2 linked regions of the Shumkonia mesophila genome follow. The protein of the gene in region 1 interacts with the protein of each later gene in a pairwise test. Links are inferred from orthologs where the notes say so. Each region holds a gene or a part of one and is shown in the gene's direction. Other genes may lie near its edges. The genes, in order: ODR01_RS14505 and gltA.

Region 1 (10,343 bases):
GGTGCCGGGTTCGCCGAAAATCACCGGGCCGCTGGCGTACCCGAGGGCTTTGCCATCGCGGTCCACCGACTTGCCGTTGCTTTCCATGTCGAGCTGCTGGAGGTAGGCGGGCAGCCGGCGCAGATACTGGTCGTAGGGCAGCACGGCGTGGGTCTCGGCGCCGAAGAAATTGGCGTACCAGACACCGAGCAGGCCCAGGACGACCGGCATGTTGGCGGCCAAGGGCGCCGTGCGGAAGTGCTCGTCCATGGCGTGGGCGCCGGTCAGCATTTCCTCGAAGCGGTCCATGCCGACGGCCAAGGCGATGGGCAGTCCGATGGCCGACCACAGTGAATAGCGGCCGCCTACCCAGTCCCAGAACTGGAACATGTTGGCGGTGTCGATGCCGAAGGCGGCGACCGCCTTGGCGTTGGTGGAAAGGGCCACAAAGTGCTTGGCCACCGCGCTCTCGCTCAGGCTGGTGGTCAGCCAGTCGCGCGCCGTCATCGCGTTGGTCAGCGTCTCCTGGGTGGTGAAGGTTTTGGACGCGACGATGAAAAGCGTGGTCGCCGGATCGAGCGGCTTCAGGGTTTCGACGATGTGGGTGCCGTCGACGTTGGAGACGAAATGAAAGCGCATGCCGGCCGGGTGATAGGGCGTCAGCGCCTCGGTCGCCATGGCGGGGCCGAGGTCGGAGCCGCCGATGCCGATGTTCACGATGTCGCTGATCGGCCGACCGCCGGCGCCCTTCCAGTCTCCTCTGCGCACCGCCTCGGTGAAGGCGCGCATTTGCGCCCTGACGGCGGTGATCTTGGGCATGACGTTCTCGCCGTCGACGACGAACGCCTGGTCGGCGGGCGCGCGCAGCGCCACGTGCAGCACGGCGCGCCCCTCGGTGAAGTTGATGGCGTCGCCCTTGAACATGCGCTCCCGCCAGCCCTCGACGTCGGCGGCCCGTGCGAGATCCAAAAGCAGGCGCAGGGTTTCTTCGGTCACCCGGTTCTTGGAATAGTCGAGCAGCAGGTCGCCCAGGCGCAGCGAGAACTTGGCGAAGCGCTGGGGATCGGCGGCGAACATCTCGCGCATAGAAGAGGACGCCGTCTGGCGATGATGGGCGGCAAGGGCCTGCCATTCGGGGGTGCGGGTAAGGGATGCCATGTCCTGACCTCGACGAACGTGGAACCGACCGGGGCAGACTAGCAGAGCAGGGGCGGCGGCAAGCGTGATTTTTTAAGGCGGGGGATTTTCCCGGCACGGCGGCTGTTAGTTCCTCCAGCAGCGCCCAAGGATTTGCGACTGCGACGCGTTTTTTATTTTTCAGCGGAGGGATTGAATGAACATCACGATCAAGAGCCTGGTTCTGGCGAGCGTCGGCCTGATGGCCGTTTCCGGCCCGGCGGCGGCCGATTCAGCCATGGAAATGGCCGGCGGTGCCGGCAAGATCCTGGTCAACGAGAAGAACATGACGCTCTACACCTTCGACAAGGACACCGCCGGCGTATCCGCCTGCTATGACGCCTGCGCGACGAACTGGCCGCCGCTGATGGCCGCCTCGGGCGTCATGCCCAGCGGCAAGTTCTCGGTCGTCGCCCGCAAGGATGGCGCCATGCAATGGGCCTACGAAGGCAAGCCGCTCTATCTGTGGGTCAAGGATGCCAAGGCCGGCGACACGACCGGCGACGGCGTCAACGGCGTGTGGCACGTCGCGAAGCCGTAAACGAGCGATGACGCCGTAGGCCCGGGCGAAACCCCCATTGCCCGGGCCGCTCACCCCCGCCCCGGCCCTCCCCCACCTGCCTTCGCCGAAGCGAAGCCGCTTCGGCTTCGCGCAGGCAGGTCGAGGGGGAGGGGGAAGAAGGTGGAGCCGGCGGCACTTCCCTTCCCCCTTTGTGGGGGAGGATAGGGAGGGGCGCGCGGCCGATTGTCAGGCCTGGCGGCGGAGGAAGCGCCGGACGCGTCCGCCCCTCGCCATCTCGACGGGCGCGGGGACGGGGGCAACCGCCTGGACCGCGTCGAGGTCGAGGCGGTGCAGGTTGGCGAGGAACTGTTGGGCCGAGGCCTCCCACGAAAAGGTGAGCGCGTGGGCCCGGCAGGTCTCCGGCGCGACGGCGAGCGCGCGCTCGACCGCCGTGGCGAGATCCCAGTCCAGGCAGCCGGCCCCCGAGCCGTCGATCACGTCGAGCGGGCCTTCCACCGGATAGGCGGCCACCGGCACGCCCGAGGCCAGGGCCTCCAGCAGCACCAATCCGAAGGTGTCGGTACGGCTGGGGAAGACGAAAACGTCGGCGGCGGCATAGTGGCGGGCCAGATCGTCGCCGGTGCGCGCGCCCAGGAAGCGCACCTCGGGGTAGCGCTTGCGCAATTGCGCCTGCTGCGGGCCGTCGCCGATTACCACCTTGGTTCCCGGCAGATCGAGGGCGAGGAAGGCCTCGATGTTCTTTTCCACGGCGACGCGCCCGACATAGAGCGCGATCGGCCGCGGGTAGGGGAGGAAACGCTTGGAGCGCGGCTTAAACAGGGCGGTGTCGACGCCGCGCGACCAGCGCTTGAGATTGGCGAACCCGCGTCCGCGCAGCACCGCCTCCATGGCCGGGGTGGCCACCATGACGCCGCTGGAGGGCGCGTGGAACCAGCGCACAAAGCGGTAGGTGAGCGCCAGCGGTATCCGCCAGCGGGCCTGGATGTATTCGGGAAAGCGGGTGTGATAGGCGGTGGTGAATTCATAGCCGCGCCTGAGGCAGTGGCGGCGGGCGGCCAGGCCCAGCGGGCCTTCGGTGGCGATGTGGATGGCGCTCGGCTGGAAATCGTCGAGCATGCGAGCCAGCTTGCGCCTGGCGCCGACGGCTAGGCGGATCTCGGGGTAGGAGGGGCAGGGAAGGGTGCGGAAATCCTGCGGCGTGATGAGGTAGACCCGGTGGTCCAGCCTTTCCAGTTCGCCCCTCAGCGTATCGAGGGTGCGGACGACGCCATTGATCTGGGGGAACCAGGCGTCGGTGACGATGAGGATTCGCATGCGGTGCTTCCGATGAGGGCGCTTCCGTGGAGATCGGCCCAGCGCAGGATTTCCAGGCGGCCGTCGGCGTGTTCGACCAGGGCCGTGCAGCTTTCGACCCAGTCGCCGTCGTTGCAGTAGAGGATGCCGTCCACCGTGCGCATCTCGGCGGTGTGGACGTGGCCGCACACCACACCGTCGGCGCCCCGCCGTCGCGCCTCGGCAACGACGGCGGCCTCGAAGCGGCTGACGTATTCGACCGCCTTCTTGACCTTGTGCTTGAGGTAGGCCGACAGCGACCAGTATCGGAACCCCAGCTTGCGCCGGACCCAGTTGACGGCGGTGTTGACGGAAAGCGCCGCCTGGTAGGCCCGATCGCCGGCGAAGGCCAGCCAGCGGGCGTGGCGCACCACCCCGTCGAACTGGTCGCCGTGCAGGACCAGCAGGCGGCGGCCGTCGGCGGTGACGTGGATGGCTTGGTTCTGGATGACGACGCGCCCGAAGCGGCGGAAGGCGAAGTCGCGGAAATTCTCGTCGTGATTGCCGGGGATGTAGACGATGCGGGTTCCCTTACGGGCCTTGCGCAATAATTTCTGGATGACGTCGTTGTGGGTCTGGTGCCAGTACCAGGTACGCCTCAGGCGCCAGCCATCGAGGATGTCGCCCACCAGGTAGAGGAAGTCGGAGTCGGTCTGCTTCAGGAAATCGAGAAGAAGCTCGGCATTGCAGCCGCGGGTACCCAGATGGATATCCGAAATCCAGATGGCGCGGTAGCGCCGGGGCAGGGGTCGGATGGCGTTCAACGAGACTCCAATTCAACTCGATTGCAGAGGGTTAATATCTTGTTGTTGATCCTAGTAAATGGCCTTGTTTTTGTATATAACCCCGCCCTACATTTAAAGGCTGCGTAATATAAGTGAAACATATTGGTAATAATGGCTGTCATTAATCTGACATGAGCGCGGGAAAGACATCGGCGGCGGGCCGCAAGGTGCTCGTCATCTTCAACCCGACCGCCGGCCGACGGCGCCGGCGCAAACTGGCGGCGGTGCTCCGGCATCTGGAACGGGCCGACTGCCAGGCCACCGTGCGTCCCACCAATGCTCCGGGCGATGCCGAGGCCCTGGCCGGCGAGGCTGCCTCCGAAGGTTGGGACGTGATCGCTGTGGCGGGTGGCGACGGCACCATCAACGAGGCGGTCAACGGCCTCTACGGCCGGGGCGTGCCGCTGGCGGTGATCCCGCTGGGCACCGCCAACGTGGTGGCGGCGGAGCTCTGCATGCCGGGCGACCCCGAAGCCATTGCCGGAGTGATCGCCGGGGCGCCCGTCCAGGACATCCACCTGGGGCAGGCCAACGGAAGGCTCTTCGTCATGATGGCCGGGGTCGGCTTCGACGCCGGGGTGGTCGAGGCGATGCCGGCCGGCGTCAAGCGGGTCCTCGGCCGGGGCGCCTATGTGCTGATGTTCCTGGCCGGGCTGTTCAAGTTCTCGCGCAGCCGCTACCGGGTGATCGTCGACGGCGAGGCCCATGGGGCGGCCTCGGCGGTCATTGCCAACGGCCATCTCTACGCCGGGAGGCACACCTGCGCGCCGCTGGCCCGCCTCGGCGAGCCGCTGCTCTACGTCTGCCTGTTCCTGAGGCCCGGGCCGCTGCGCGCGCTGCGCTATGGGCTATGGCTGGTGCTGGGCCGGCTGGAGCGGCTGGACGACGTGCTGATCCTGCCCGGCCGGCAGGTGACCATCGAGGGTCCGGAAGGCGATCCGGTGCAGGGTGACGGCGACATCATCGCCCGCGTGCCGCTGACGGCCGGGCTGGCGGAAAAGACCCTGCCGGTGATCGCGCCGCAGGGAGAATGACGGCGGCTCACCCCCGCCCCGGCCCTCCCCCATCGAGGGGGAGGGGGAAGAAAGTGAGGCGGCGCGGCGCTTCCCTCCCCCCTTGTGGGGGAGGGCAGGGAGGGGGGGCCGGGGGGGCCCCCTATCTTCCCGCCAGCGCCATGGCGTCGATGCGCACGGTGGGGGCGTCGGTGCCGAAGCGGAATTCGAGGTCGTCGGCGGCGCTCATGCGGGCGAACATGTCTTTCAGGTTGCCGGCGATGGTGATCTCGCTGACCGGATAGGCCAACTCGCCATTCTCGATCCAGAAGCCGGCGGCGCCGCGGCTGTAGTCGCCGGTGACGCCGTTGACCCCCATGCCGATCAGCTCGGTGACGTAGAGGCCGGACGTGATGTCGGCCATCAGCCCGGCGGGAGATTGGCGGCCGGGGGCGAGGTAGAAGTTGGTCGGGGACGGCGACGGCGGCGAGGACGGGCCGCGGGTGGCGTGGCCGGTGGTTTGCGTGCCCAACTGGCGGGACGAGCGCAGATCGAGGATCCAGGTGGTCAGGCGGCCGTCCTCGATGACGTTGCGCCGTATCGTCGCCACCCCCTCGGCGTCGAAGGGTTTGGAGCGCAGGCCGCGCCGGCGCAGGGGGTCGTCGACGATGGTGATGCCGTCGGCGAAGACCTTCTCGTCCATCCTGTCCTTGAGGAACGAGGTGCCGCGCGCCACCGTGGCGCCGTTGATGGCGCCGGCCAGGTGGCCGAGCAGGCTGGCCGACACGCGGGGATCGAAGACCACCGAGACCTCGGCCGAGGCGGCGCGGCGGGGGTTGAGACGGCGCACCGTCCGCTCGCCGGCCGAGCGGCCGATATCGGCTGCCGCGCGCAGGTCGGAAAGATGCACTGCGCTCGAATAATCGTAGTCGCGCTCCATGGCCGTGCCCTCGCCGGCCACCACCGCCGCCGACAGGCTGAAGCCGGAGCGCTTATAAGCCCGGGCCATGCCGTTGGAGGCGGCGAGCGCCACCGAGGCCAGGCTCCAGCCGGCCTGGGCGCCCTCGGAATTGGTGACGCCGGGGACCGCCACGGCGGCCTCCTCGGCCTCGGCGGTCAGCGCGAACAGCGCCTCGGCGTCGGGCTCGGCGGCGTCGCACATGTCGAGATCGGGCACGTCGCCGGCCAGCAGCCCGGGCTCGGCCAGTCCGCAGTAGGGGTCCTCGGGGACCGAGCGGGCCATGGCGACGGCGCGTGCCGGCAGCTCGGCCAGGCCCGCGTCCGAAAGGTCGGAGGAGGAAACGATGGCCTGCCGGCGGCCGATGAAGACGCGCAGGCCGACGTCGGCTTCTTCCGAGCGCTCCAGGTGCTCGGGTTTCCCGAGCCGGCGCGCCACCGAGAGGGAGGTGCCGGAGATCAGCACGGCGTCGGCGGCGTCGGCCCCGGCGGCGCGGGCTTTGCCGATGAGGTCTTGAAGCCGGTCCAAGAACTGCTCGGGTTGGGTCATGGCCTCGTGGTCCTTCCTTTGGTCTGGCGCCGGGCGCGCCGTCGCCGCCCATTCTAGAATGCTTTTTCCCGTCATGGCCACTTGCTGCGGCCGCTTTTCTAGCCGTTCCGCGCCGCCTGGCAGGCAAGCGCCAGGTCCTCGCAGAGGTCGGCGGGATCTTCCAGGCCGACCGACAGGCGCAGCAGGCCGTCGCCAATGCCCATGCGGGCACGCTCCTCCGCCCCGATGCGCTCGTGGGTGGTGGTGGCGGGGTGGGTGATCAGGCTCTTGGCGTCGCCCAGGTTGTTGGAGATGTCAATGAGGTTGAGCGCGTTCATGAAGCGGAAGGAGCCCTCGCGCCGGCCCTTGACGTCGAAGGCGACCATGGTGCCGCCACCTGGCATCTGGCGCTGGGCGAGGTCGTGCTGCGGGTGGTCGGCGCGGCCCGGGTAGAGGACGCGCGCAATGCAATCCTGGCCGGTCAGGAAGTCGGCGACCACGCGGGCGTTCTCGGCCTGACGACGGACCCGGAGGTCCAAGGTTTCCAGTCCCTTGATCAGGAGCCAGGCGTTGAACGGGCTCAAGGCCGGGCCGGTGTGGCGCAGGAACGGGAAGATCTGCTCTTCGATCAGCGCCTCGTCGTTGGCGAGGATGGCGCCGCCGAGGCTTCGGCCCTGGCCGTCGATGTGCTTGGTGGTCGAATAGACGACGAGGTCGGCGCCGAGCTGCAAGGGTTTTTGGAGGATCGGCGTGGCGAAGACGTTGTCGACGACGACACGGGCGCCGGCGGCGTGGGCCAGCGTCGAGATGGCGGCGAGATCGACAACTTCGAGCGTCGGGTTGGAGGGGGTTTCGAGGAACACTGCGTTGGCCGGACGGCTGAGCGCGGTTTTCCATTGTTCGAGGTCGGTGCCGTCGACGAATTCGGTCTGGATGCCGTAACGCGGCAACAGGTCGGCCACGATGTAATAGCAAGAACCGAAGAGGGCGCGGGCCGCCACCACCCGGTCGCCGGCCTTCAAGGGGGCGAGCAGGGCGGCGAAGACGGCAGCCATGCCGCTGGCGGTGCCGTGGCAGAACCTGGCGCCCTCGACGAGCGCCAGGCGGCTCTCGAAGGTGGTGAGCGTCGGATTGGCGTAGCGCGAATAGATGTAGCGCTTGATGTCGCCCTTGAAGGTCTGCTCGGCTTCCTCGGCCGTCTGATAGACGTAGCCCGAGGTCATGAACAGCGCCTCGCTGGTTTCCGAAAAGGCCGTGCGGGAAAGCCCGCCGCGCACCAATCGTGTGGCCTCGCGCCACCGGCCCTGTCCGCCCTTGTCCCTGGTCATTTCCCCCTGTCCTCTTCCATCGGCCCGGCCATAAAAAAACCCCGATCCGCCGGGGTCAGGGCTCCGCGAGCTCCGACCTTTTAGCGGTTTGTTTAGCGTGGTCGCAAGCCGGCCGGGCAAATCACCACGTATGAGGGGCAGATAGGACGTCCTGGCCGAACCGTCAAGACGGTACGGATGGCAGGAAAGTGAGAGGCGCGAGTGATCGGCGCTTGATCTTGGGGCGTTCAGCGCCTTTCTATGGGGGTGGCGCCGGCCCACGACAGAGGAGTTTCCCGTGAGCGATCTTTCCATCACCGACGAGCTGTTTTTCAAGCGGGCGGGGCTTGACCGCTCGCGCGTCGAGGGCATCGTCGGGAACGCCCTGAAAGGCGCCGACGACGGCGAGCTCTTTCTCGAATACCGCCAGTCCGAAGGGCTCATCTTCGATGACGGCCGCCTCAAAAGCGCCAGCTTCGACACCGCCCAGGGCTTCGGCCTGCGCGCCGTCAGCGGCGAGACCACCGGCTATTCGCACGCCTCCGAGGTTTCCGAGGCAGCGATCGGGCGGGCCGCGGCGACGGTGCGCAGCGTCTTGGGCGCCGGCGGCGGCACCCTGGCCGAGCCGCCGCAGAAAACCAACCGCAGCCTCTATGCCGACGTGAACCCGCTGCCCGGCATCCCCTTCGAGAAGAAGCTGGCCTTCCTGGCCGAGGTCGACGCCTACGCGCGGGCCAGGGACGAGCGGGTGCGCCAGGTGATGGCGACGCTGTCGGGCGAATGGCAGGCGGTGCAGATCGTGCGCCCCGGCGGCGAGCGCACTGCCGACGTGCGCCCGCTGGTGCGCTTCAACGTGATGATCGTCGCCGCCAGGGGCGAGCGCATGGAAAGCGGCGCCTTCGGGGCCGGCGGCCGGGTCACCTACGAACGCTTCCTGACCCCGGAAAGCTGGAAATCGGCGGTCGACGAGGCGCTGCGCCGGGCCCTGGTCAACCTGGAATCGGTGCCCGCCCCCGCGGGCGAGATGCCGGTGGTGCTGGGGCCGGGCTGGCCGGGCATCCTGCTGCACGAGGCGGTGGGCCACGGGCTCGAAGGCGACTTCAACCGCAAGGGTACGTCGGCGTTCGCCGGCCTGCTCGGCCAGCGGGTGGCGGCTCCGGGGGTGACGGTGATCGATGACGGCACCATCGCCGACCGCCGGGGGTCCATCAGCGTCGACGACGAGGGCACACCCTCGGCCCGCAACGTGCTGATCGAGGACGGCATCCTCAAGGGCTTCATCCAGGATCGTCTGAACGCCCGCTTGATGGGGGTGAAGCCGACCGGCAACGGCCGCCGGCAGAGTTACGCCCACGCCCCGATGCCGCGCATGACCAACACCTGCATGCTGGGCGGGGTGCACGAGCCCGCCGAAATCCTGGCGTCGGTCAAGAAGGGGCTCTATGCGGTCAACTTCGGCGGCGGTCAGGTCGACATCACCTCGGGCAAGTTCGTCTTTTCCTGCACCGAGGCCTACCGGATCGAGAATGGTAAGGTTGGCGCCCCGGTCAAGGGGGCGACGCTGATCGGCAACGGCCCCGACGCGCTGACCCGCGTTTCCATGGTCGGCAACGACATGGCGCTCGACCAGGGCATCGGCACCTGCGGCAAGGATGGCCAGAGTGTGCCGGTCGGCGTCGGCCAGCCGACGCTCAAAGTCGACAGCCTGACCGTCGGCGGCACAGCGGTCTGAAGTTCGACGCGGCGGCGCTTCACCCCAGCAACGGCCCTCCCCCCCTTTGTGGGGGAGGATAGGGATGGGGGGCGGTTCCGCCACCTCCTAATACGCGCACTCCGCGAAGATCGGGTCGACGCTGCCTTTCCAGCGGCCTTTGTAGGCGGCCAGCATTTCCTCGGCAGGCGTCACCCCGGCCTCGGCGATCAGGAACAGCGGCAGCAGGAACGAGGCCTCGTTGGCGTCGGCGCCGTCGGCGGCGGCGCGGCGGATCAGGCCGGCCCGCGAGATGGCCAGCACCTGGCGGGCGACGTCGTTGAGCAGGCCGCCGCGGAAAGGCGTGTTCAACGCCAGGCGCGGCACGTCGCGGCGCAGCATGGCGTGTTCCTCGGCCGTCCAGTCGGCGATGAGATCGGCCGCCGCCCTTCTGGCCTCGTCGTCATAGAGCAGCCCCACCCAGAAGGCCGGCAGCGCGCACAGCCGGCTCCACGGGCCGCCGTCGGCGCCGCGCATTTCGAGGTAGCGCTTGAGCCGCACCTCGGGGAAGGCCACCGTCGTCTGGTCCTGCCAGTCGGCCATCGTCGGGTACTCGCCGGGGAAGGCCGGCAGCTTGCCCTTCATGAAGTCGCGGAAGGACTGCCCGGCGGCGTCGATGTAGATGCCGTCGCGATAGACGAAATACATCGGCACGTCGAGCAGGTAGTCGACGTAGCGCTCGAAGCCGAAGCCCTCCTCGAAGACGAAGGGCAGCGTGCCACAACGGTCGGGGTCGGTATCGGTCCAGATGTGGCTGCGATAGCTCAAAAACCCGTTGGGCTTGCCCTCCTTGAAGGGCGAATTGGCCCATAGCGCGGTGGCAATAGGCTGCAGCGCCAGCCCGATGCGGAACATCCGGATCATGGTGGCTTCGGAATCGAAGTCGAGGTTGACCTGCACCGTGCAGGTCGACTGCATCATGTCCAAGCCCAGCGTGCCCCGCGTCGGCATATAGCGGCGCATGATAGCGTAGCGGCCCTTGGGCATCCACGGCATGGTGGCGCGTGGCCACT
Region 2 (16,993 bases), on another replicon or contig:
AATCAAGCGTCATACCAATTCTTTCAAAGGCTATTAGATGTGAGATTTCAACATCAGAAAAAGATATAAGAAAAACTATCGCAAATGCTGGAATTAAAGAAGGATTGGGGCTTCGGCAGGGAATGCCTCTATCTCCTTTGTTATCCAATTTTGTCCTTCGCAAATTCGATCAGGAATTCGAAAAAAGAAGATTAAAATTATTACGTTATGCTGACGATTTTATTGTATTTTGCAATAGCAAAGATGAATGCTTTCGCGCATTTGATCTTGCAGAAGAAACGCTGACCTCTCTAGGTCACAGCATACCAAGTCCAGGCAAATCTCCGAAAACCGTTATATGCTCGCCAAAGGAACCCGTAGAATTTCTCGGCATGGAAATAGCTGTGAAAGGATGCTCAGGTGAGTATGAATGCATAATTCCAAAATCCGTCTTTGATGAAGTAGACAAAAAGCTAAATGAATTTTATGATTTCAAGCACGTGTTTCTGAAGTATAGGAGTTTTTCTAAAACAGTTTTGGAAATAAATCAAAAAATGGATGGATTCGTTAACTATTATTTTTTCGGGAAAAATTTTTCATCACTTAAAGATTGCGTTTCAGACAAGCGTGCTAACGCCTTGCGGCACATAATGAAATGCATATTTGGCCCAGGGATATTTGAAAATCTCGACCCTATTCGCCGTCAATTTCTTGAAATCGACTTCTAATTATTGTGATAGTTCGTTTGCTTAGCGCAGGGCCGCAGTCGGTGTAGGCGGCAGGTCCAAAGTCACCCAGGACTTTTCATCGTCCCTCAATCGCCTCCTGTTGCTACGGCTAAGGATGTTTAACTCCAAAGAGACAAACTAATTGGCGCCGTCGCGGGCTTGACGCTGGCGGGGACGCCCTGCATTCTTGGCCTCCGCACCGCCGGGCGTGCGGACCCAGGGGGACGGAAGCTTTCAGATTGCTAATGCTACGCATTTGAAAAACTCCGTAACGCATTGATATGTATCTTCTTATCGATAACTACGACAGCTTCACCTACAACCTTCTGCACTACTTGGGAGAACTCGGGGCCGAGGTGGTGGTCAAGCGCAACGATGCGCTTTCGGCCGCCGAGGCGCTGGCCCTGAAACCGCAAGGCATCGTCCTCTCGCCGGGACCGTGCGATCCCGACCGGGCCGGCATCTGCCTCGACCTGATCGGCGCCGCCGCCGGCCGCGTGCCCCTTTTGGGGGTCTGCCTCGGCCATCAGGCCATCGGCCAGGCCTTCGGCGGTGCCGTGGTGCGCGCGCCCAAGCCCATGCACGGCAAGACCAGCCAGATCCGCCACGTCGCCAAGGGCATCTTCGCCGGCATCCCCAGCCCGTTTCCGGCCACCCGCTACCACTCGCTGATGGTCAGGCGCGACGACCTGCCCGACTGCCTGGAGATCACCGCCGAGAGCGAGGACGACGTCATCCAGGGCCTGGCCCACAAGACGCTGCCCATCTACGGCGTGCAGTTCCATCCCGAAAGCATCGCCTCGGAAAACGGCCACCACATCCTCGAGAATTTCATCCGCCTGACCCATGAAGGGAGGGCCGCCGCATGAACGCGCTGGCCGACATGAAGTCCCTGCTCGGCACGGTGGCGGGCGGCGCCTCGCTGACCGGGGCCGAGGCCGAGGCCGCGTTCGGCATCATCATGTCGGGCGACGCCACCCCGGCCCAGATCGGCGGCTTCCTGATGGCGCTGCGGGTGCGCGGCGAGACGGTCGACGAGATCACCGGCGCCGTGCGCGCCATGCGCGCCAAGGCGGTGACCATCAAGGCCCCGCCCGGCGCCATCGACATCGTCGGCACCGGCGGCGATTCGGCCGGCACCTTCAACATCTCGACCACCTCCGCCTTCGTCGTCGCCGGCGCCGGGGTGCCGGTCGCCAAGCACGGCAACCGCGCGGTGTCGTCGAAATCGGGCGCCGCCGACGTGCTGGCCGCGCTGGGCGTCAACCTCGACGCCGACATGCGCCTGATCGAGCGGGCCATCGCCGAGGCCGGCATCGGCTTCCTGATGGCGCCCCGCCATCACAGCGCCATGCGCCACGTCGCCGGGCCGCGCGGCGAACTGGGCGTGCGCACCATCTTCAACATCCTGGGGCCGCTGGCCAACCCGGCCGGCGTCAAGCGCCAGTTCACCGGCGCCTTCGACCGCAAGTGGATCGAGCCGATGGCCCAGACGCTGGCCAACCTCGGCAGCGAGGCGGCGTGGATCGTCAACGGCGCCGACGGCCTGGACGAGCTGACCACCACCGGCCCGTCCCATGTCGCCGCGCTGAAGGACGGCGCCGTCAGCACCTTCGAGGTGACGCCCGAGGAGGCCGGCCTGCCGCGGGCGCGGCCGGAAGACCTGAAAGGCGGCGACGCCGAAACCAACGCCGCCGCGCTGCGTGCCGTGCTGGGCGGCCGGAAGGGGCCGCTGCGCGACGTCGTGCTCTATAACGCCGGCGCCGCGCTGATCGTCGCCGGCAAGGCGAAAAACCTGAAGGACGGCGTCGCACTGGCCGCCCGTTCCGTCGATTCCGGGGTCGCCGCCGCCGCGCTGGAGCGGCTGATCGCCATCACCCGCGAGACGCCTCCGGGCACCGCCCCATGAGCGACGTGCTGGCCCGCATCTGCGCCGACAAGCGCACCCACGTCGCCCGCTGCAAGGCGGCCCGCCCGATGGGCACGGTGATCGGGGCGGCCCAGCAGGCGTCGCCGCCGCGCGGTTTCGCCGCCCGGCTCGAAGCGGCCGCCGCCGCCGGCTACGGACTGATCGCCGAGATCAAGAAGGCGTCCCCCTCCAAGGGTCTGATCCGCGCCGATTTCAACCCGCCGGCCCTGGCCCGCGCCTATGCCAAGGGCGGCGCCACCTGCCTTTCCGTGCTGACCGACGGCCCCTATTTCCGCGGCGCCGACGAATACCTGACGGCGGCCCGCGCCGCCGTCCCGCTTCCGGTCCTGCGCAAGGACTTCATGCTGGAGCCCTACCAGATCATCGAGGCCCGCGCGCTGGGCGCCGACGCCGTGCTCGTCATCATGGCCGCCGTCAGCGACCCGCAGGCGGTCGAGCTGGTGGCCGCCGCCCGCGAGTTCGGCATGGACGCCCTGATCGAGGTCCACGACGAGGCCGAGCTGGAGCGCGCCGCCCGGCTGGATGTCCGGCTGCTGGGCATCAACAACCGCAACCTCAAGACGCTCAAGGTCGACTTGGCCGTCACCGAAACCCTGGTCGCGCGCGCCCCCGCCGACCGCCTCGTGGTCAGCGAAAGCGGCCTCTACACCCCCGACGACTTGGCCCGCATGGCCCGCATCGGGGTGCGCTGCTTCCTGGTCGGCGAATCCCTGATGCGCCAGACCGATGTCGAGGCGGCGACCCGCGCCCTGCTGGCCGGCGCCCCGGCCCCGGCGAAGGAGTAAGGCCATGGCCGGGCTCAGCCATTTCGACGACAAGGGCGACGCCCGCATGGTCGACGTCTCGGCCAAGGCCGTTACCCAGCGCACCGCCACCGCCAAGGGCTCGGTGCTCGTGGCCCCCGAGACGCTGGCCCGCATCCAGGCCGGCGGCGTCAAGAAGGGCGACGTGCTCGGCGTCGCCCAGCTGGCCGGCATCATGGGGGCCAAGCGCACGTCCGATCTCATCCCGCTCTGCCACCCGCTGGGGCTGGATGCCGTCGAGATGCGCCTTTCCTGCGACGCCGGGCGCAACGCCGTCGACATCGAGGCGACCTGCCGCGTCGCGGGGCGCACCGGCGTCGAGATGGAGGCGCTGACCGCCGTCGCCGTGGCGGCGCTCACCGTCTATGACATGTGCAAGTCGATGGACCGCGCCATGCGCATCGTCGACATCCGCCTTGTGCACAAGGCCGGCGGCAAGTCCGGCACCTTCGAGGCCCCATGATGCTTTCCGTCGCCGAAGCCGTCGCCAAGGTCGTTTCCGGTTTCGCGCCGCTCGCCGTCGAGACGGTCGGTCTCGAGGCGGCGTTGGGCCGCGCCCTGGCCAGGGACGTCGCCGCGCAGCTCGACAGCCCGCCGCTGGACGTCTCGGCCATGGACGGCTATGCGCTGCGCGCCGCCGACGCCACCGCCGTGCCGGCGACGCTGACCCGGATCGGCCAGTCGGCGGCCGGCCACCCCTTTGCCGGCGCCGTCGGGGCGGGGCAGTGCGTGCGCATCTTCACCGGCGCCGTCATGCCGGCCGGCGCCGACGCCATCGTCATCCAGGAGGACGCCGAGGCCGCGGGCGACGCCGTCACCGTCCGCGAGGTGCCCAGGCCCGGCCGCTGGGTCCGCCGCGCCGGCATGGATTTTCGGCGGGGCGACGTCATGCTCAAGGCCGGGCGCCGGCTGACCGGGCGCGACATCGGGCTCGCCGCCGCCATGAACGTGCCGTGGCTCGCCGTCGCCCGCCGGCCGCGCGTCGCCATCCTCGCCACCGGCGACGAACTGGTGATGCCCGGCGAGCCGCTGGCCGAAGGCCAGATCGTCGGTTCCAACAGCCTGGCGGTGGCCGCCTACGTCACCGCCTTCGGCGGTCTTCCCGCGGTGCTGGGCATCGCCCGCGACACCGAGGAATCGCTGGCCGCCCTGCTGGCAGGCGCCCGGGGCGCCGACCTGCTGGTCACCATCGGCGGCGCCTCGGTCGGCGACCACGACCTGGTGCGCCAGGCGCTGGCCGCCCAGGGCTTCGACCTCGGCTTCTATCGGGTCGCCATGCGGCCGGGCAAGCCGCTCATCTTCGGGCGTCTCGGCGACGTGCCGGTGCTGGGGCTGCCGGGCAACCCGGTCTCGGTCGGCGTCACCTCGCTGCTGTTCCTGCGCCCGGCCATGAACGCCATGCTCGGACTTCCCGACCGCCGGGGACCGGCGCCGATGGCCCGCCTCGGGCGCGACCTGCCGGCCAACGACCTCCGCCAGGACTATCTGCGTTCCCGCCTGACGGTGGGCGAGGACGGCGAGCCCGTCGCCACCCCCTTCGAGGCCCAGGACAGCGCGCTGATGGCCCGCTTCGCCGACGCCGACTGCCTGGTGGTCCGCCCGCCCCATGCGCCGCCCGCCCGGGCCGGCGAACGGGTGGAGATCGTTCCCCTCTAGTATTTTGGGGACACCATACTTAATTCCCGCCGTCGGCTGCCTTGCTTCGGTTCGCTGGAATTAAGTATGGTGTCCCTAAAATACCCCCGAAATACCCCTGCCTCCCGTCACCAAATTGCCGCTTGACCCGGCACGAGAACTAAACTAGAACATGTGCCGACGTTTTGCTTTTGTTCCACATTTTGTGGTGCCGGTTTCGGGGTGACGCCAGACGTGCGACGGCGGCGGAGGGCCCCCGGGTCGAACGCATCGCAGCACCGCCGCCACGCCGCGAAACTGGGTGGCGGCCCGGAGTGACACCATGCTGACCCGCAAGCAGTACGAACTCCTCGTCTACATCAACGATCACCTGAAGAGCAAAGGCGTCTCGCCCTCCTTCGAGGAGATGAAGGAGGCCTTGAGCCTGCGCTCGAAATCCGGCATCCACCGGCTGATCACCGGGCTCGAGGAGCGCGGCTTCATCCGCCACCTGCCGCACCGCGCCCGCGCGCTCGAAGTCCTCAAGCTGCCGGAAAACGCCGAGGCCCCCAATGGCGCCTCGCGCGGCGCCTTCGCCCCCAAGGTCATCCGCGGCCAGTTCAAGCCCTCGACCGCCCGCGCCGCCCGGCCCGAGGCCGGGGCCGTGGAACTGCCGCTCTATGGCCTGATCGCCGCCGGCACGCCCATCGAGGCGATGCGCGACAACACGGCCTCCATCGACGTGCCGGCTTCCCTGCTCGGCACCGGCGAGCATTACGCGCTCAGCGTCGATGGCGATTCGATGATCGACGCCGGCATCGAGGACGGCGACACCGTGGTCATCCAGCGCTGCGAAACCGCCGACAACGGCACCATCGTCGTCGCCCTGGTCGAGAATACCGAGGTGACGCTGAAACGCCTGCGCCGGCGCGGCGATTCCATCGCGCTGGAGCCCGCCAACAAGAAATACGAAACCCGCATCTTCGGCCCCGACCAGGTCCAGGTGCAGGGCAAACTGGTGGGACTGATTCGCAAGTACTAACGGCCGTCGATCGCGTCATGGGAATGCGGGTTGTGCCTCCGCACGGAGGGCATCGGATACGATCCCCTGGTAAAATGGCGGTTGTCGCTCTACCTTAACGTGCGCTTGGCATGGCGTGGGGGAGTTGCCATGAGAAGAATCGTCGTCGGCTTCCTGCTGTTAACGATAAGTGCGTGCGTGGCTGTGCCTCAAGGGCCGCAGGTCGCCGGCGGCACCAGGATCACGCAACTTGGTATTTCGTTCGCTGTTCCCGAAGGCAGGTCGTGGACCGTACTCGTTCAGTCGACCTACCAAGTAATGCTTGGCGCGCGCGGAAATTCGCCGAATGAAACCCTGATAACGGCCATCGGCACCTACAACGTTCCCGCATTTGATGTACCGGAGGGATTTTTAAACTTCGTGAAATCCGGACGTGCCAACGAACCGAAAACAGGAACGTTCGAAGTCATCAGGAATGATGAACAGTGGTATGCCGAGCGATCAGAAACCTGCGTCAAACATGAATCCGCGGCTAAAGACTTCGCGGCTAAACGCGGAGGCGCGTTTACTATGATCGAGTACTATGGAATGAATTGCATCCACCCGGGAAATCCATCAGTCGGCATCTTCGTCGAATTCTCCAGGAAGGGACCTTCCGGCGTTGAATTTCCGCAGTTCAGGGCGATGGGAGAGCGGTTGCTTAAGTCAGTCGAGTTTACATCCTACAAGTAACGGGTTTACGCGAGGGGGCTTGGATCCTGCTGGTTGTCCCCCGTTCGCCCCAACACCGTCACGATATCGAGGACCTGCACGCCTTCCGGCAGTTCGATCAGAAACTCGGCGTCGCGCTTAAGGTGATGGATGCGCCGGGGGTCCGGCCCGGCGAAGCGCGACATGGCCTCGACGCTCTCCCAATAGGAGATGGTGACGAACTCCGTTTCCCCGGGCCGGTCCTCGCGGAACATCTGCACGCCCAGCGCCTTCCCGGCCAGCGGCTTGACGCCCTCCTCATAGAGATACGCCGCGTAGGCGTCGGCCTTGGCCGCCTCGGTGCGGCCGCGCCAGATGCGGGCGATGGCGGGGCGCAAAAGGTGGCGGGCATCCGTCATGGCATCCTCCTCGTTTCGTACCCTACCCCTCCTCGGGCAGGAAGCGCACGCCGCCGTACCAGGCCGAGGCCGTGGCGGCGCGGTTGTCGCAATCGGTCATAATGGCCACGGCGTCGATGGCGTCGATGTCGAGGCCGTGGTAGCGCCTGAAATCGTCGCGCAGGTTGCGCCGCTCGGTCACCCAGCCCATCGGCGCCTTGGGCGGCCCTGATCGCACGGCGACGATATGGGCGTTGGCGGTAAAGGCGTTGGGCCAGTCGGCGCCGGCCGGCTTGGCGCTGGCCCAGACGTAGTTGATGGCCCGGGTGGCGAACGGGTTGAAGCCGCCCTTCCTGACGAAATAGAGGCGGGCCGGGTAGTCGTCGCCCTCCTTGCGGGCCTCGTCGGCGCCGTCGGGGAACACGCCCTCGATCCCCCACGACCATTCGACCAGCGGCGTTTTCTTAAGGTCGATGCGCCGCTCCAGCACCAGCCCCGAAGCCGAGCCGTCGCAGGAGGCAAGCACCGCGGCCATCGCATCGACGTCGGCCGCCTCATAGCGAGTTTCGCCGTGGAAGGATTCGGGACGCCAAGTCAGGATGTCGGCGGGTGTGAAGGCCGGCGACACGGCCGCAGATTGAACGCCAAGGGACGGCAGGGCAAAGACAACCCCGGCCAGCGCGATCTTCACGCGCCATCCCTTCGCCGGCGGGAGTTCCCTGCTCATGGGGTCTGATGTGGCCCCTGCCCGCTCAGTTGCCAAGCCCCGCTGGGCGGCGGGCCCGCGGCCGCACCACCCATGGCCTACGGCCACGCTCGCCGTTGACGCTTTTCACCCGGACGGCGAGTTCGGTCAGCCACAGGGCATGGGCGCCGTCGCGCCACAGGTCGAAGCGGTCGATCACCACGGCGGCCGACGGGCAGGGCCGGCGCACCGGCACCGTCGCCACCACCACGTCGGCGACGCGGCAGTCCTCGGCCAACGCCCCCTCGTCGCGCACCAGGGCGACGGTGTGGCCCCGTGCCCGGTAAATGCAACCGACGGCGTCGCAGGCGAGGTTGCCGCCCTCCGGGCCGGCCGTGCCGTTGGCCGGCCAAGCGGCCGGCGCCTTTTCCTGGCCGGCCCGGCGCAGCCACACCTCGGCATCGAAGCGGCCGAGCCGCCGGCTGGAAACGGCAAGCGTGCCATCGGCGGCGCGCACCGCCATCAGCCGGCCGGCGTCGTCGATAAGGACATCGGGCGGGTTCATCCAGACCCCGCTGGCCAACCCGCCGACGAGGCCGGCGATCCCCCACAGCCGCCAGCGTCCCCGCCACAGGGCCAGCCACAGGCCGCCGATGCCGACGGCGACCAGGCCCGCCGTCGGCATGGCCGGCAACAGGGTCACCGCGCCCGGCCACGCGGCCACCTCACGGGCGACGGCGATGATCGCCTCCACCCCCCAGCCCATCGGCGCCAGCGCCAGGGCCTCGAGGCCGAACGGCATCAGCGCGAAGGAAACCACCGCCCACGGCATCACCCACAGGGCGGTCAGCGGCACCGCCGCCATGTTGGCGGCCAGCCCGAAGGCGGCCACGCGGTTGAAGTGATAGAGCGCGAAGGGGGTGGTGGCGGCACCGGCGATCAGGCTGCTCAGCGCCACGCCGCCGACGTAAAGCAAAACCCTTCCCGGCCAGCCGCGCCGCCGCCCCTCGTCGCGGAAACGGCGCTCGGCGATCTCCTCGTAGGCGGCGATCAGGGCGATGACGGCGGCGAACGACAGCTGGAAGCTGGCGCCCAGCAGGCTTTCGGGCTGCAAAAGCAGGATGGCCAGCGCCGCCCACGCCACCGTGCGGATGGAGAGGCCCCGGCGGTCGAGCAGCACGGCCAGCAGCACCAGGCCCAGCATCAGGAAGGCCCGCTGGGTCGGTACCGTCGAGCCGCTGATCAGGGCATAGGCAAACGCGCCCGGCAGCGCCACCGCTGCCGCCCATTTCTTGATGGGAAAGCGCAGCGCGACGAAGGGCACCAGGGCCAGGGCGGCGCGCAGGCCGACGAAGAGGATTCCCGCCACCAACCCGATGTGCAGGCCCGAGATGGCCAGCAGGTGGGCCAACCCGGAATCGCGCATGGCGGCCAGCACGTCCTCGGGAATGGCGCCCCGCTCGCCGGTCATCAGCGCGCGGGCCATGGCGCCCGCCGTCCCCTCCAGGCCGGCGGCGATGCGCTCGCCGATCCTCTGGCGCAGGGCCGCCAAGGCGAGGGCGGGCGAGCCGGCGTCGCCCGGCCCGATCGCCTCGGCCCGGCCCATGGCGAACCCCACGGCGCCCAAACCGCGGAAATAGGACTGGCGCTGGAAATCGAAGGCGCCGGGCACGGCCGGGGCCGGCGGCGGGCTCAATACGGCGCGCACGCGGATGCGTTGCCCCGGCGCCAGCGGCGGTTCGCTTCCCAGCCGGATGCGGACCCGATGAGGCCGCGCCTCGGCGGCCATCCCGGTCCCTTCCAACTCGTCGAGCAGGATTCGGCGGCCGCGGCCCAGCGGCTCGACCTCGATCACCCGCCCCTCCACCGTCAGCGGGCCGATGCGCCGCTCCAGCATCGGCGCCTCGACCAGCACGGTACGGGCCTGGGCGGCGACGAAGCCGGCGGCCACGGCGGCCAAGCCGATCAGGGCAAGGCGCGGCCCCGGCCGGCGGCGAGCGGCCGCCACGGCAGCGAGAACCGCGACAAGAAAAGCCGCCGCCGGCCACGGCGGCGGTTCCGTCGGCAGCGCGAAATAGACGCCGATGCCGAGCCCGACGCCGACCGGCAGCCACAGCACCCAGCGCTCCCGCTCGTCGGCCATTCGGGCCGCCAGCCGGGCCAAGCCACGCGGCGGCGCCTCCGGAAGGATGGTTTCGCTCATCCCGACGCACCAATTGACTGCAACCGGCGGCGGAATGTGCTACATGTCCGCGCCATCCATTCTTGTCACAGTAGCAAAAGAGACCATGACCGTCGTCACCCGTTTCGCCCCCTCGCCCACCGGCTTCCTGCACGTCGGCGGCGCCCACACGGCCCTTTTCAACTGGCTGTTCGCCCGCCACAACGGCGGCAAGTTCCTGTTGCGCATCGAGGACACCGACCGGGCCCGCTCGACCGAGGAGGCGGTGAAGGCCATCCTCGACGGCCTGACCTGGCTGGGGCTCGACTGGGACGGCGAGGTGATCTCGCAGTTCTCGCGCGTCGCCCGCCACGCCGAGGTCGCCCGCCAGATGGTTGCCGCCGGCAAGGCCTATCCCTGCTACTGCACGCCCGAGGAACTGACCGCCATGCGCGAGCAGGCGGCGGCCGAGGGCCGCTTCACCGGCTATGACGGCCGCTGGCGCGACCGCGATCCGTCGGAAGCCCCGGCCGGGGTGGCCCCGGCCATCCGCCTCAAGGCGCCGCGCGAGGGCGAGACCGTCATCGACGATTTGATCCAGGGCACGGTCAGGGTTGCCAACGACCAGATGGACGACATGGTGCTGCTGCGCGCCGACGGCACCCCCACCTACATGCTGGCCGTGGTGGTCGACGACCACGACATGGAGGTGACCCACGCCGTGCGCGGCGACGACCACTTCACCAACGCCTTCCGCCAGACCCAGATCTACAACGCCATGGGCTGGCAGCCGCCGATCTTCGCCCACATGCCGCTGATCCACGGCCCCGACGGCAAGAAGCTTTCGAAGCGCCACGGGGCGGTGGCGGTGGGCAACTACGCCGACATGGGCTTCCTGCCCGAGGCCATGCGCAACTACCTGCTGCGCCTGGGCTGGAGCCACGGCGACGACGAGATCATCGGCACCGAGCAGGCCATCGAGTGGTTCGGTTTCGAAGGCGTGCTGCGCTCGCCGGCCCGCTTCGACATGGCCAAGCTGACCAACCTCAACGGCCATTACATCCGCCAGGCCGAGGATCGGCGTCTGGTGGGCCTGACCCTGCCCCGCCTGCGCGACAGTCTAGGGGCCGACTTCGCGGAAGGAACCGAGGACCGTCTGCTCGCCGGCATGGCGGCCCTGAAGGAGCGCGCCAAGACCCTGGTGGATCTGGCCGACAGCGCCGCCTTCTACGTGCGGCGCCGGCCGCTGCCGGTCGATGCGGCGGCCGCCGCCCTTCTGGACGCCCAGGCCCGCGACATGCTGGCCCAGATCCGCCGGCAACTGGCCTCGGTGACGGCGTGGAAGGCCGAGAACCTGGAGGCGGTGGCCCGCGCCCATGCCGAAGGCGCCGGCCTCAAGCTGGGCAAGGTCGCCCAGCCCATCCGGGCCGCCCTGACCGGCGCCACCGTGTCGCCGCCCATCTTCGCCGTGATGGAGATCCTGGGGTCCGAGGAGACGCTGGGACGCCTCGACGACGTCGTGAAGGGCATCGGTCACAGTGAAGCCTGACGCTTGGAACAGGTTGCACTGCTGGGGTGTGCCGCGCGGCTTGTAGCGCGCCAGGCCCCCCTCCCTGCCCTCCCCCACAAAGGGGGGAGGGATATGACGGTGCCTCTCTGCCCTTCTCCCTCCCCCTTGACGGGGGAGGGTTGGGGTGGGGGTGTTCCTGCGTGCGGCAGAAAGCATGACCGCCGGACATTGAACCGGCCACAGGCACCGACCACATAGAATTCGTGCCCGGGCCCCTATGGCCCCAACAATAATGACGCGCATGCGGACCGTTCGGTCCCGACGGCAAGTGCGACCATTTCATTTTGTTGATGAGGTAAAGATTCAATGGCTAAGAAGACAACCGCCACGAAGGCCACGCCTGCCAAGGCGCCGGCACGTCAGGAGACGATGACGCTGATCGACAACCGTAACGGGAAGCAGGTCACCTATCCCATCCTCAAGGGAACGGTCGGCCCCGAGGTCGTCGACATCCGCAAGTTCTACGCCGATACCGGCTTGTTCACCTACGATCCCGGCTACGGCTCGACCGGCAGCTGCACGTCGACCATCACCTATATCGACGGCGAGGCCGGCGTCCTCGAATACCGGGGCTATCCCATCGAGCAGCTGGCCGAGAAGTCGCACTTCCTCGAGGTGGCCTATCTGATCATCAACGGCGATCTGCCGAATGCCAGGCAGCAGGCCGAGTTCGAGGATTCGATCACCCACCACACCATGCTGCACGAACAGATGCAGTTCTTCTTCCGCGGTTTCCGCCGCGACTCCCACCCGATGGCGGTGATGTGCGGCGTGGTGGGGGCGCTGTCGGCCTTCTATCACGACCACATGGACTTCTCGAAGCCCGAGGACCAGATGATCGCGGCGCACCGGCTGATCTCCAAGATGCCGACCATCGCCGCCTACGCCTACAAGTACTCGCAGGGCCAGCCGTTCATCTATCCGCGCAACACCATGAACTACACCGAGAACTTCCTGCACATGGTGTTCGCCACGCCGTGCGAGGACTACAAGGTCAGCCCGGTGCTGGCCAAGGCGCTGGACCGGCTGTTCATCCTGCACGCCGACCACGAGCAGAACGCCTCGACCTCCACCGTGCGCATCGCCGGCTCCAGCGGCGCCAACCCGTTCGCCTGTATTTCCGCCGGCGTCGCCTCGCTGTGGGGGCCGGCCCACGGCGGCGCCAACGAGGCGGTGATCGCCATGCTGACCGAGATCGGCGACAAGAAGCGCATTCCCGAATACGTCAAGAAGGCCAAGGACAAGAACGATCCCTTCCGCCTGATGGGCTTCGGCCACCGGGTCTACAAGAACTACGACCCCAGGGCCAAGCTGATCCGCCAGACCTGCTACGAGGTGCTGGAGGAGGTGGGCATCAAGAAGGAGCCGCTGCTCGAGCTTGCCATGGCGCTGGAGAAGGTCGCCATCGAGGACGACTACTTCATCGAGCACAAGCTCTATCCCAACGTCGACTTCTATTCGGGCATCATCTATCGGGCCATGGGCTTCCCGCCGCCCATGTTCACGGCGCTTTTCGCCATCGCCCGCACGGTCGGCTGGATCGCCCAGTGGGAAGAGATGCTGACCGACCCCGAAACCCGCATCGGCCGGCCGCGCCAGCGCTTCGCCGGGCCGACCACCCGCAACTACGTGGCGATGAAGAAGCGCAAGTAGCGCGGATTTCGCTCAATTTCGGGGACACTTTAATTTCGGGGACACTTTAAAAAAGTGTCCCCGAAGTTAAGACAAAGTGTCCCCGAAATTAAAGTGTCCCCGAAATTACTTTCCCGCGATGACGTCGAGCACCACCGCCGCCGCCCGCTCGCCCGGCGACGGGCCGCCACGGCCCAGGCGGGTCAGCGCTTCCCGCCCCGCCTCGACCTGGGCCCGCCTCGCCGCCTCGTCGACGAACAGGGCGTCCAGCGCCGCGGTCAGCCGCTCCGGCCGGCAGTCCTCCTGGATGAGTTCCGGCACCGCCGGGCGGTCGAGCACCAGGTTGACCAGGTTGGCGTAGGGCACGCGGACCAGGCGGCGGGCCAGCCAGGCGGTGAGCGGGTTCACCCGGTAGGCGATCACCGCCGGGGTTTCCGCCATCGCCAGTTCGAGGGCCACCGTCCCCGAGGCGGCCAGCGCCACGTCGGCGGCGGCGAAGGCGTCGATCTTGTCGGCGCGCCCGTGGACGACCGTCGCCGGCACCGGCCAACCGGCCGCCGCCCGCGCCACCTCGTCGGCCACGGCGCCGATCACCGGGACGACGGCCCTGAGATCCGGGCGGTTCGCCCGCAGCCCAGCCACCGCCTGGGCGAACACCGGCAGCAGGCGCGCGGTTTCGCTGCGCCTGCTGCCCGGCAGCACGCAGACGAGCGGCGCCCCGGCGGCGATGCCGTGGCGTTCCCGGAAGCGCCGGCCGTCGCCCAGATCCGCCCCCGATTCCACCACCGGGTGGCCGACGAAGGTGCAGGCCAGCCCCTCGCGCTCGAAATACGGCGGCTCGAAGGGCAGCAAGGCCAGCAGGTGATCGAGGAAGCCGGCGATCTTGCGGGCCCGGCCCGGCCGCCACGCCCACACCGACGGCGCCACATAGTGGATCAGCGGAATGCCGGCGCCGCGCAGGCGCTTGGCCAGCCGGAAGCAGAAATCGGGGGCATCGATGGTCACCACCGCCGCCGGCCGCAGGCGGCGCGCCGCCCGGGCGGTTTCGGCCAGCCGCCGGAGGATACGCGGCAGCCGGGGCAGCACTTCGGCGACCCCCATCACCGACAACTCGGCCATCGGAAATAGACTGTCCAGTCCCTGGTCCGCCATGCCCTCGCCGCCGACGCCGGCGAAGCGCACGGCACCGCCGGTGCGCGCCTTGAGCGCCGCCATCAGGCGGGCGCCGAGCGCGTCGCCGGAGGGTTCGCCGGCGACCAGGAAGACGAGCGGGGGCATGTCCGCGCCGGTCGTCATGGCCGTCGCTCCGCCGCCTCGACGCCCAGGACGAACAGGCCGGCGGCGTCGGCCGCCGCGATCAGCCCGTCGCGCTCGACCAGCAGCGCGCCCCCGGCTTCCACCGCGATGCCGGCGAGACCGGCGCGCGCCGCCGCCGCCACCGTGCCGGGGCCGATGGCCGGCAGGTCGACGCGCCGTTCCTGTCCGGGCTTGGCCATCTTGACCAGCACGCCCGAGGGCGCCGCCGGTCGCTCGCCGGCGCAGGCGGCCAGCAAGGCGTCGGTGCCCTCGCGCCCCTCGCGCCCGATCACCCGGCCGTGGCGCGCCACCGCCGCCTGGCCGACGTCGCGGGCGCCGATGGAAAGCGCCGCCTCGATGCCCAGCCCGACGTCGGCCAGGGCGGCGGCGTCCGGCTGCACGGCGCCCAGAACGCCCGCCGGCGCCAGCAGGTCGGGCAACAGGGAATCGACGCCGACGACGGCGAAGCCTTCCTCGCCGAGCGCCTCGATGAGGGCCCGCAGCAGGGCGTCGTCGCCCCGCTTGAGGCCGCAATGACGCAGAAGGAAACGCAGGGCCCACAGGTCCGGGCGCAACGTCATCAGCGCGGGGCGCCGCATGCGCCCGGCCATGACCAACTCGGCGGCGCCCTCGCGGCGCAGCAGCTTCACCGCGCGGCCGGCCGCGCCCACCCTGACCCAGGCGTGGGGAACGGGCCGGCCGTCGGGGCGCGGCGCCACCAGGGCGGCATCCGCCTGCCCCGCGAAGGCGATCACGAAAAACGGCCGCTGCGACCGGATGCAGGTGTCGACCAGAAGGGCCGGCAGCGTTCCGCCGCCGGCCAGGATGCCGAGCTTAGGCGGCATCTTCCAGGGCGGGCTGGCAAAGCGCCCGCGACGAAGCCGCCCGGATGAACCCGACGATTTCCATGACCGGCTCGTTGTCGCTGTACGTCTGGGCGACGTCGTCCAGGCGCTCGGCCATCGTCCCCTCCGGGGCGAACAGCAGCCGATAGGCGTTGCGCAGCGCGTGGATGACGTCGCGCGAGAAGCCGCGGCGCTTCAGCCCGACGATGTTGAGCCCCGAAAGGCGCGCCCGGTTGCCGATCACCGTGCCGTAGGGAATGACGTCCGCCTCGATGCCCGACATGCCGCCGATCATGGCGTGCTTGCCGATGCGCACGAACTGATGCACGGCCGACAGCCCGCCCAGGATGGCCCAGTCGCCGACCTCGACGTGGCCGCCCAGGGTGGCGTTGTTGACGAAGATGACGTGATCGCCGATCTGGCAGTCGTGGGCGACATGCGCCCCCACCATGAACAGCCCGTGGTTGCCGACCCGCGTCACCATGCCGCCGCCCTCGGTGCCGGGGTTCATGGTGACGTGCTCGCGGATGGTGTTGTCGCGCCCGATCGCCAGTTCCGAGGGCTCGCCCTTGTACTTCAGGTCCTGCGGGATATGGCCGATGGAGGCGAACGGAAAGATGCGGGTTCTCGCGCCCACCCGCGTGCGCCCCTCGACGACGACGTGCGAATGCAGTTGGACGCCGTCTTCCAGGACGACCTGGGGGCCGACGCAGCAGTACGCCCCGATGCTGACGTTCGCGCCCAGTTGGGCGCCGTTGGCGACGATCGCCGTGGGATGGATCTCGGTCATTCAGTCGTCCAGAATCATGGCCGCGAAAATCGCCTCGGCGACCAGGGTCCCGTTGACCTTGGCCTCGCCCCGAAACTTCCAGACGTTGCGGCGATTGCGTTCCTTGGTGACGTGGATATGAAGGGTGTCGCCCGGCATCACCGGCTTGCGGAAGCGGGCTTCGTCCACCGTCATGAAGTAGACCAGCTTGCCTTCCGAGGCGCTGCCCAGCGTCTGCACCACGAGGACGGCGGCGGTCTGGGCCATCGCCTCGATGATCAGCACCCCCGGCATCACCGGGCGGGTCGGGAAATGGCCGGCGAAGAACGGCTCGTTGATGGTCACGTTCTTGATGCCGACGGCGCTGGTGTCGGGAATGATGTCGACGACGCGGTCGATCATCAGGAATGGATAGCGGTGCGGAATCATCTCCATGATCCGCAGGATATCCACCGCCGTGGCACCGGACGTTTTGGTTTCTACGTTCATGTGTCACTCCCCCGTCGCTTTTTGCTCAATTCGGCGAGGGTGGCCACCTGCCGCCAGAACTCCTTGGCGGGCAACGCGGGCGACCCGGCCACTGTCTCCCCTCGTTCGACGTCGCGCATGACGCCGCTCTGCGCGGAAATCCTGGCCCCGTCCCCGATCGTCAGATGCCCGGCGAAACCGGCCTGGCCCCCGATCACGACGAAATTGCCGACATGGGTGCTGCCCGAGATCCCGACATGCGAGACCACGATGCATCCGCGTCCGAGGCGGACGTTATGGCCGATCTGGACCAGATTATCAATCTTGGTGCCGGCGCCGATGACGGTATCCGGTCCGGCCCCGCGGTCGATGGTGGTGTTGGCGCCGATTTCGACGTCGTCCTC

Evidence for each region.
Region 2: the proteins of ODR01_RS14505 (region 1) and gltA interact in binary tests that used the Escherichia coli proteins (3 or more experiments, as listed by UniProt). The link is inferred for Shumkonia mesophila from one-to-one orthologs.

Annotation. Positions count from the first base shown.
Region 1 is NZ_JAOTID010000008.1:92,863-103,205, reverse strand. What follows is about bases 3,136-5,877. They hold ODR01_RS14505 (diacylglycerol/lipid kinase family protein), read left to right. Parts: upstream 3,136-3,926; coding sequence 3,927-4,829; downstream 4,830-5,877. Other genes in these bases: ODR01_RS14500 (TldD/PmbA family protein), read right to left, coding at 4,951-5,877; ODR01_RS14510 (UDP-2,3-diacylglucosamine diphosphatase), read right to left, coding at 3,136-3,774. In the rest of the region: pgi (glucose-6-phosphate isomerase), read right to left, coding at 1-1,137; ODR01_RS14520 (COG4315 family predicted lipoprotein), read left to right, coding at 1,313-1,696; ODR01_RS14515 (glycosyltransferase family 4 protein), read right to left, coding at 1,904-2,992; more of ODR01_RS14510, read right to left, coding at 2,920-3,135; more of ODR01_RS14500, read right to left, coding at 5,878-6,294; metZ (O-succinylhomoserine sulfhydrylase), read right to left, coding at 6,393-7,601; metalloprotease TldD, read left to right, coding at 7,879-9,312; ODR01_RS14485 (glutamate--cysteine ligase), read right to left, coding at 9,400-10,343. UniProt on the Escherichia coli protein: In vitro phosphorylates phosphatidylglycerol but not diacylglycerol; the in vivo substrate is unknown.
Region 2 is NZ_JAOTID010000002.1:150,563-167,555, reverse strand. The notes cover bases 11,162-14,058. They hold gltA (citrate synthase), read left to right. Parts: upstream 11,162-11,885; coding sequence 11,886-13,232; downstream 13,233-14,058. Other genes in these bases: lpxB (lipid-A-disaccharide synthase), read right to left, coding at 13,338-14,058; gltX (glutamate--tRNA ligase), read left to right, coding at 11,162-11,558. Outside these bases: ODR01_RS04275 (reverse transcriptase domain-containing protein), read left to right, coding at 1-707; ODR01_RS04270 (anthranilate synthase component II), read left to right, coding at 989-1,576; trpD (anthranilate phosphoribosyltransferase), read left to right, coding at 1,573-2,616; indole-3-glycerol phosphate synthase TrpC, read left to right, coding at 2,613-3,422; cyclic pyranopterin monophosphate synthase MoaC, read left to right, coding at 3,427-3,903; ODR01_RS04250 (molybdopterin molybdotransferase MoeA), read left to right, coding at 3,900-5,096; transcriptional repressor LexA, read left to right, coding at 5,398-6,096; ODR01_RS04240 (hypothetical protein), read left to right, coding at 6,226-6,807; ODR01_RS04235 (hypothetical protein), read right to left, coding at 6,813-7,184; ODR01_RS04230 (DUF3047 domain-containing protein), read right to left, coding at 7,207-7,890; ODR01_RS04225 (ComEC/Rec2 family competence protein), read right to left, coding at 7,916-10,051; more of gltX, read left to right, coding at 10,137-11,161; more of lpxB, read right to left, coding at 14,059-14,507; ODR01_RS04205 (LpxI family protein), read right to left, coding at 14,504-15,352; lpxA (acyl-ACP--UDP-N-acetylglucosamine O-acyltransferase), read right to left, coding at 15,342-16,142; 3-hydroxyacyl-ACP dehydratase FabZ, read right to left, coding at 16,143-16,610; lpxD (UDP-3-O-(3-hydroxymyristoyl)glucosamine N-acyltransferase), read right to left, coding at 16,607-16,993.